DNA from 4 places in the Mesorhizobium sp. WSM4312 genome. Region 1 is predicted to be linked to each of the others. Evidence: predicted binding sites of a transcription regulator. Region 1 holds the regulator's gene; each other region holds the start of a gene.
What was found. The regulator LexA, encoded in region 1, represses DNA repair genes until DNA is damaged. The targets are predictions, from matches to a motif close to TGTTCNNNNTGTGTTCNG.

Region 2: a site for LexA is predicted at 1,173-1,190, ahead of CK228_RS26395 (single-stranded DNA-binding protein). Genes of this name have one in related genera too.
Region 3: a site for LexA is predicted at 828-845, ahead of dinB (DNA polymerase IV). Genes of this name have one in related genera too.
Region 4: a site for LexA is predicted at 824-841, ahead of CK228_RS16130 (DNA recombination protein RmuC). Genes of this name have one in related genera too.

The regions. Positions count from the first base shown of each region.
Region 1 is NZ_NSFU01000010.1:236,967-239,165, reverse strand. It holds gene CK228_RS18915 (ComEC/Rec2 family competence protein) at 1-581, shown strand, start outside; gene lexA (transcriptional repressor LexA) at 575-1,312, opposite strand; gene CK228_RS18905 (GntR family transcriptional regulator) at 1,689-2,199, opposite strand, start outside.
Region 2 is NZ_NSFU01000017.1:76,249-78,447, reverse strand. It holds gene CK228_RS26400 (OsmC family protein) at 1-424, opposite strand, end outside; gene CK228_RS26395 (single-stranded DNA-binding protein) at 554-1,072, opposite strand; gene CK228_RS26390 (metalloregulator ArsR/SmtB family transcription factor) at 1,299-1,613, shown strand; gene CK228_RS26385 (SRPBCC domain-containing protein) at 1,628-2,098, shown strand; gene CK228_RS26380 (ATP-dependent Clp protease proteolytic subunit) at 2,121-2,199, shown strand, end outside.
Region 3 is NZ_NSFU01000005.1:17,201-19,399, reverse strand. It holds gene CK228_RS08910 (thioredoxin family protein) at 1-667, opposite strand, end outside; gene dinB (DNA polymerase IV) at 876-2,123, shown strand; gene CK228_RS08900 (excalibur calcium-binding domain-containing protein) at 2,125-2,199, opposite strand, start outside.
Region 4 is NZ_NSFU01000009.1:26,433-28,631, forward strand. It holds gene CK228_RS16130 (DNA recombination protein RmuC) at 1-791, opposite strand, end outside; gene def (peptide deformylase) at 895-1,425, shown strand; gene fmt (methionyl-tRNA formyltransferase) at 1,438-2,199, shown strand, end outside.

The sequences.
Region 1 (2,199 bases):
GCACCCCGGATGTGCTGATTTCCGAAGATGCGCGGTTGGTGGCGCTGCCGATCGGCGGTGGAGAACTCGCGGTCAGCCGGGCTCGCCCGAACGAGTTCACCGTCGACAATTGGAAACGCGCGCTGGTGTCCGAAACCATCGTCGTGCCGGAGATGTTCGACAGGGCGGACGGGCAATTCGACATTGCCGATGCCGTCAATCTGCCGCCGGGAGCACCGTTCTACTGCACGGATGGCGTCTGTCTTGCACGGCACCCGTCGGGTGCGATCATCGCGCATGTCGAAGACCGCAAGGATACCTGGAAAGCCTGCGGTTTCGCCGACCTGATCGTCGTCAATGACGCGACGGGCTATGATGCCTGCCACAATCCGCTGGTTCTTGTCGTCACCAAACGGCAACTTGCCCGCAAAGGCAGTGCCGCCGTGTTCTTCGACCGCCAATCGGCAACTGGCCCGCCAACCGTCAGCTTCGCGGTGGACGGGCCGTATCGGCCTTGGCACGAGCAGCGAAAATTTTCGCGTGAGGCGAGGGGGCTGGCGCCCTATCAAAAACCCGAAAAGACGGCCGCTCCTGCTCAGTAACGCCGGATCAGCCCGACAAGCTTGCCCTGCACCTTGACCCTGTCTGGCCCGAAAATGCGCGTCTCGTAGGCCGGGTTGGCGGCTTCAAGGGCGATCGAGGCGCCCTTGCGGCGGAACCGTTTCAGGGTTGCTTCCTCCTCGTCGACTAGCGCCACGACGATCTCGCCCGGGCTCGCCGTGTCGGCGTTGCGGATGATGACCGTGTCGCCGTCGAAGATGCCGGCGTCGATCATCGAGTCGCCCTTGACCTCCAGCGCATAGTGCTCGCCACCCATGATCATGTCCGGCGGCACCGAGATCGAATGCGTCTGGTGCTGGATGGCATCGATCGGCACACCGGCGGCGATGCGGCCCATCACTGGGATCGACACGGCGGAAACCGCATCGTCATCATTGCCGGCCGCAGGCAAACGCGACTGCGCCGGCTTGATCTGGCGGCCAAGACCGCCCTGGCCGAGGCTGCCCTGGATGACGCTTGGCGAGAATTTCTTTGCCGCGTTAAGGCCGGGCGCGATCGAATCCGGCAGCCGCAGCACTTCCAGTGCCCGCGCCCGGTTGGGCAGCCGGCGGATGAAGCCGCGTTCCTCCAGTGCCGTGATCAGGCGATGGATGCCCGACTTGGAGGCGAGATCGAGCGCTTCCTTCATTTCGTCGAAGGACGGCGGAATGCCGCTTTCCTTGAGCCGTTCATGAATGAACATCAGCAGTTCATGTTGCTTGCGTGTCAGCATGGCGGCCCCCCGAGGCGTTGAACGACGGATTTGAATCAGAATCGAAAAACAAACCCAGAACAAACACTATCTGTTCCAGTTGTGTTCCGCAACTGTTTAAAGTTTAATGAATTTGTTAACGCGCCTGAAATTTTTTGACCGGGGCAGAGGCTCGCGATCAATCGTTTCCCTGCCGGTGCACGCATTGAAATCGTTTCGGTTAATGGCCTGTGGCCTAGCCTGAATGCCGTTTGGCATCAGGTATCTGGGAGGCGTCCACGGGGCGGATTTGAGCGGTGTATCGCTCCATTTCCGGCAGAACGAAACGAAACCAAAACGCCAACGATCGTGAGTTCAGGGTCGGCACGGCCACGTGGATCCGGACGCGGCGGAAGCATCATCCGGAAACCGCTTTCAGGCTGCCGGCGCGCGCGGTGTAAGTGTTGGCGCCGTTGTCTTCGCTGTGGACATAGACATGCAGCGTGTAGCCGATATGCCCCGTCATCAGCGCCTTTGCCCGCTCTACATCTCGATCGAGCGCCGCTTCCATGATCGCGGTGTGATGTTCTATGGCGATCGCCTCGCGCAGCGCGTCCATTGCCTCGCCATAGCCGTCCTTCAGGCCGGCCGCCGCTCGCAAAGTCGGCGCCAGGCCGAGAAACCGATGATGCCGGCGCAGCTGATCGGCGATCGTCGAGCGGAAGCGCAACAGCCAGTTTGACGTCGCCGCGCTCAGCAGCGCCGCATGGAAGGCCTCGTGGCTCTCGTCCCATTTGTCGACGGCGGCATCGGAAGGGTCATCGACCGCGGTCTTGCAGCGGGAGAGCCGGTAATGAGCGGTAACGACCGCGTCCTCCCATTCCCTGCCGCCGTTCGCGATCGATTCCAGGAACAGCGGCATTTCGACA
Region 2 (2,199 bases), on a different contig from region 1:
ACTTTGCGGTGGTGTCGACGACTTCGAAATCATGCGTGATCGTGGCCGTCTTGGCCATCATGGCGGAGGCCGAGCAGTATTTTTCGATCGAAAGATTGATCGCCCGCTGAACCTTGTCGGGCGACAGCGCGCGGCCCTTGACGATGAAATGCATGTGGATGCGGGTGAACACCTTCGGGTCGGTCTCGGCGCGATCGGCGTCGAGTTCGACGACGCAGTCCTCAACCGCCTCGCGACCCTTTTCCAGTATATGCACGACATCATAGGCCGAGCAGCCGCCGGTGCCGATCAGCACCAGTTCCATCGGGCTCGGGCCCGGCGTCTTGCCTTCAGGGCCGGGTGCCGTTCCCAGCACCAGCTTGTGGCCGCTGCCGGACTCGCCGACGAAGGTGCGCTCTTCGACCCATTTTATCCGTGCCTTCACCGCTTTGTCCTTTCAGTCCTTTGGCCGCGCCTGCTATCAGGCCAAATCAACAATGCAAAACCCCGAAAGTCCATGCAGGACCCTCGGGGCATCGATCACGCGACGTCAGCCGTCTGATGTTGCTTTCGATCAGAACGGGATCTCGTCGTCCAGTTCGCGCGACGAACCGCCGCCACCGCCGCCCCTGGGGGCGCCGCCGCCACGGTTGAAGCTTTCGTTCGGGCTGGACTGGCCGAAATCGGAACCGCGGCTGCTGCCGCCGCCGGAATAACCGCCGACCTGGCCGCCCTCACCCTGGCGCCCGTCGAGCATCTGCAGTTCCCCACGGAATCGCTGCAGCACGACTTCCGTCGTGTACTTGTCGGCGCCGGTCTGGTCCTGCCATTTGCGCGTCTGCAGCTGGCCCTCGACATAGACCTTCATGCCCTTCTTCAGATACTGCTCGGCCACCTTGGCGATGCCCTCATTGAAGATGACGACATTGTGCCACTCGGTCTTTTCCTTGCGCTCGCCGGAATTCTTGTCGCGCCAGCTTTCCGACGTGGCGATACGGATGTTGACGACCGGCTCGCCAGAGTTCAGGCGGCGGATTTCAGGGTCCGCGCCGAGATTGCCGACCAGAATGACCTTATTGACGCTACCCGCCATGATTTTTCTCCGCGCTCATCCGAAACAAATTTTTGTCGCAGCACCTTACAGGCTGCGGACGTCAGCCGCCTGCTAAGGCTGGCTTTTCCCACAAGGTTTTTGTTCCCTTTTCGTTCCTATATGCACTGCCGCTGATTGTCAAGGAATGGCAACAGTGCCTGAGCCTGACATATGGGTTTCAAAACAGCGCTTGCCAAATCAATAAGTATCGACTTATGCTTTTGTCATGATCGAAGCAGAGATTTTCCGCGCTTTGGCTGACCCGACGCGCCGCGCCGTCTTCGAGCGCCTCGCCGCAGCTGAAATGAGCGTGTCCGAATTGCGCAGCGGCCTGACGGTGTCGCAGCCGGCAGTGTCGCAGCATCTGGCGGTGCTGCGCGGCGCCGGCCTCGTGGTCGAGCGGCGGGCCGGACGCAACGCCTACTATCGTGCCGATCCGCAGGGGCTCGCCCCCTTGCTCTCCTGGATCGAACGCTACCGGACCTTCTGGCCGGAGCGCATCGAAAGGCTCAAGACGGTTTTGAAGGACATGGATCAATGAAGGATTTGGGATCGATGAACGCCAAGACCCAGGGCGAAGCCTCCCCGGATGTGCTCGAGTTCGAATACGACCTTGCCGAACCGCCGGAAAAAGTGTGGCGGGCGCTGACCGTGCCGGAATTGCTCGCCGCATGGATGATGCCGAACGACATCAGGCCGGAAATCGGCAATCGTTTTGCCTTCGCCGGGACCGAAGCTGCCATCGAATGCGAAATCCTCGACGCCGAGCCGGAGCGCCTGCTGCGCTATTCCTGGCGAGAGCAGCCGGGCGACGCCGGGGATCCGCTCGACAGTGTCGTTACCTTCACACTCGCCCGCACCGTTTCCGGCGGCACGCATCTGCGCATCGTCCATGACGGTTTTGCAGGGAAAGCGATGCCCGCCGTCGCCACGGCGGGCGCCGGCTGCCGGCTCTCGCTTGGATTGGACGGGCGCGCAAAGCCTGTCGCCGCGAACATACCGAACACCCTGCTGCTTGCAGCCTGAACACGGAAATCGGAGAGGAAAAATGAGCGGTCTTGCCAGTCTGGTGCCGATGGTGATCGAGCAATCGAGCCGCGGCGAACGCGCCTTCGACATTTTCTCGC
Region 3 (2,199 bases), on a different contig from region 1:
TATGCGATGGCCCGTTTTCATTGCGGCCGATGGGTGTGAGGTCGAGATAGCTATAAGTCCCGATCAGGTTCTCGCCGCCCCGGCTCCGCACCTGGAAAGTGCAGTAGATCGTGCCATCGTCATCCCTGTAGAAAACGGTCGCGCCAGCGCGATCCCGGCCTTTCATCACGACCTCTTCGAAATTGAACAGCACCTTGCCCGCTTTGATCTGGTCCTCGGTGAACGACACCTGGAAGTCGAAATTGAAATCGCTGCCGAATGACGAAGCCCAATCGAACTGCCAATTCATCCGCGCCTTGAAATCCATGAGTTCGGCCAGAGGCGCGCGCGCGCAGACGACCAGGGAGACGTCGTGATGCCTGAGATGCTGGTTGGCGGCGTCGATGTGGTCGCAAAGGAATGAACAGCCGGTGCAGCGATAGTCCGCATTGGGCGGAAACATGAAGTGATAAATGATCAACTGGCTGCGACCCTCGAAGAGATCGGCCAGCGATTTCCTCCCCTGGGTCGTGTCGAACTCGTAGAGCTTGTCGATGCGCAGCCACGGCAGTGCGCGCCGCTCCGCCGCGAGTTGTTGACGCTGGCGCGTCAGCGCCTTCTCTTTTGCGAGATGCGATTTGTGCGCTTCAAACCAGTCCGAGTAAGGCGCGATGATGTGATCGGTCATGTCGTGCTCCTTCCGCATTCAGCCATGCTGACAGGCCCGTTTGCCCGTCTCTAGGACGTTGTTGAAAACCGCGACCCGACATTGGCTGTGCCATTTTCGCGGGAAGAGCACAGGCGATGCAGCCGGGCGCGGACATGACGCTTGACAGATGTACATGTTATGTTCTCTATTTGTTCCGGTCCATCAGCAACCGTGGATATGCAGCCGGATGGAAACGACAGCCACCATCCTGCATGCCGATCTCGATGCTTTCTATGCCTCGGTCGAGCAGCTGCTCGACCCGTCGCTGCGCGGCAAGCCGATCGCGGTCGGCGGCGGCGTGGTGCTCGCCGCCTCCTATGAAGCGCGCGCCTTCGGCGTGCGCGGCGGCATGCCGGGGCGCAAGGCGCGCGAGCTTTGCCCGCAACTGATCTTCGTCGGCGGCAATTTCAGCCACTACCAGCGGCTGGGGGATGCGGCGATCAAGGTGCTCGACGATTTCACGCCGGTGGTCGAGCGCATCTCCATCGACGAGGCCTTCGCCGATGTCGCAGGCTGCACGCATCTGTTCGGGCAACCGCGGGAGATCGCCACGGCGATCCGCCGCCGCGTGCGGGCCGAACTCGGCCTGCCGATTTCGATCGGCGTCGCCCGCACCAAGCATCTGGCCAAGATCGCCTCGCAGGTCGCCAAGCCCGACGGGCTGGTGGTCGTCGATCCCGGCACCGAACTGGCCTTCCTGCACGACCTGCCGGTCTCGCTGATGTGGGGCGTCGGTCCGGCGACCAAGGCAAGGCTGGCGGAAATCGGCGTCGAGACCATCGGCCAATTGGCGAGGACCCACAGCGGCGCGCTGACGCGGCTGCTTGGTCCCGCCGCCGGCGAAAAGCTCGCCGCTCTGTCATGGAACCGCGACCCGAGGAAACTGGAGACCAGGCGCCGGGCGCATTCGGCCGGCGCGCAATCCGCCCTTGGCCAGAAACCCGCCGTGGCGCGGGTGATCGTGCCCACCTTGCTGCATCTGGCCGACCGCGTCGCCAGCCGGCTGCGCGCCAAGGCGCGGCCGGGCCGCACGGTGACGGTGCGCGTGCGCTTTGCCGATCTCAGCGCCGTCACGCGCTCGATCACGCTCGACCAGCCGATCTCGGCGACCACCATGCTGGCCGAGATTGCCGGCGACCTGGTGCGCGGCGTGCTCGGCGACCATCCACGCGAAAAGACCATCTCGCTGCTGGCGATCTCGGTCTCGCACCTGGAGGAGAGCGCGGAGCTGCAGCTCGACCTGCCGCTCGGCCTCGCCGACGAGAAGCGCCGCCCCGGTAGCAAAAAAGGCCTCGCCCGCTTCGGCGCCGACCGCGCCATCGACAAGATCCGCGAACGCTTCGGCAAGCAGGCCGTCGGCTACGGCACGGTGGCGCTGGAAGCGGCACGCTCCGTGCCCGACGAGTTCAGGGAACTGGCGGAAAAGGAATTGTGAGCTATCTGCCTGTCCGCGAATAGCGATGCACTCTGACGCCGCTACCGCTTCCCCCATGCCAAGGTTCACAGGCGAT
Region 4 (2,199 bases), on a different contig from region 1:
GTGTCCTGCGTCTCGCCCTGGATCAGGTATTTTTCCGAGATATCGCGGACATGGATCTCGATGTCGCGGCGGAAGGCCTGGGACGCGACCTTCTGCAGATCGGCGCCGTCGGCGGCGCGGATGGCATTCCAGGCTTCCAGCGGGAACTTGGCATCGATGGCCAGCGAGGGCGCGCCGTTCGGCATCTTCACCAGGCAATCGGGCCGGCTGCCATTCGACAGCGTCGCCTGGAATTCATAAGCGCCATGCGGCAGGCCGTCGGCGACGATCGCCTCCATGCGCGACTGGCCGAAGGCACCGCGCGTCTGCTTGTTGGAAAGGATCGCCTGCAGCTGCACGACCTGGCCGGCGAGCGACTGGATGTTGCCTTGCGCGACATCGATGATGGCCAGCCGCTCCTGCAGCTTGGCCAGGCTCTCATGCGTCGATTTGGTCTGCTCGGTCATGGTCTGGCCGAGGCGGCCGGTCATGGCGTCGAGGCGCTGGCCGATCGACTGCGTCAGCTCCGCCTGGCGCGCGCCGAACACTTCGGCGATGGCGCCCATGCGGCCCTGCATCTCGGCCTGGCTTTGCAAGATGCCGGCCATCCGCGCCTCGGCGTCGCGGGCATGGTCGGCGGCTTCCGCGGCAGCGACCGCGCGCGCCTTGGCCGACCGCCACAGCGCGACGACCAGCGCCAGGAACAGGCCGAGGAACAGCAAGGCGCCGAAGGCCAGGGCGTGGCCCAGCGTGATTGTCGAGGCGCCAAGCCGTGCGACGGGCTGCGAAAGGATGGTGCTCAGATCATTCATGTGGACAGCATAGCCGATTCGGTGGGCTGGCACAGATCAAAACGTGAACGATACTCAGGTCCACCGGTTGACGCTTTTCGCTGGACGTCTTACGTGGGACGCCATGCCGATCAAGCCGCTCATCATCCTTCCCGATCCCATCCTGCGCCAGGTTTCCAAGCCGGTGGAGCGCGTCGATGCGCCTTTGCGCAAACTGGCCGACGACATGCTGGCGACCATGTATGACGCGCCCGGCATCGGGCTGGCGGCAATCCAGATCGGCGAGCCGCTGCGCATGCTGGTGATCGATCTCGCCAAGGAAGACGAAACGCCGGCGCCGCATGTCTTCATCAACCCGGAGATCCTGGAAAGCGCCGAGGCGCGCTCGGTCTACGAGGAAGGCTGCCTGTCGATTCCCGACTATTACGCCGAGGTGGAACGCCCGGCTTCCGTTCGCGTGAAATATCTCGACCGCGACGGCAAGTTGCAGGAGATGGAGGCCGAGGGGCTGATGGCGACCTGCCTGCAGCACGAGATCGACCATCTCAACGGCGTGCTGTTCATCGACCATATCTCCAAGCTGAAGCGCGACATGGTGGTGAAGAAATTCAAGAAGCTCGCCAAGGACAAGGCGCCGGGCAAGCTGGTGGGATAGGGGAACATGCCCCTGCGCGTCATCTTCATGGGCACGCCGGAGTTTTCGGTGCCGACGCTGCGCGCGATCGCCGAGGCCGGACATGAGATTTCCGCCGTCTACACGCAGCCGCCGCGCGCCGGCGGCCGGCGCGGGCTGGAGCTGACGCCGTCGCCGGTGCAGCGCGAGGCCGAACGGCTGGGCATCGAGGTGCGCACGCCGATATCCCTCAAGGGCGACGCCGAGCAGGCGGCTTTCAGCGCCCTGCGGACCGATATCGCCGTGGTCGTCGCCTATGGTTTGCTGCTGCCGAAGGCGATTCTTGACGCGCCCCGGCTTGGCTGCATCAACGGCCATGCATCGCTTTTGCCGCGCTGGCGCGGTGCCGCCCCCATCCAGCGCGCCATCATGGCTGGTGACCTGGAAAGCGGCATGATGGTAATGCGCATGGAAGAGGGGCTGGACACCGGACCGGTGGGATTGCTTGAAAAATGCACCATCGAACCCGATATGACAGCCGGCGATCTGCATGATCGGTTGATGCGCGTCGGTGCTGCCCTGATGGTGGAAGCGCTGGCGCGGCTGGAGGGGAACACCCTGACATTTGCCGCGCAAGCGGCGGAAGGGGTGACTTACGCCAGAAAAATCGATAAATCCGAGACGCGGGTGGACTGGACGCGGCCTGCGGCCGAGGTCCACAACCATCTTCGCGGCCTGTCGCCCTTTCCCGGCGCCTGGTCCGAAATAGACATTGGCGGCCGCATGGAACGGCTGAAACTGCTTCGCTCGACGCTG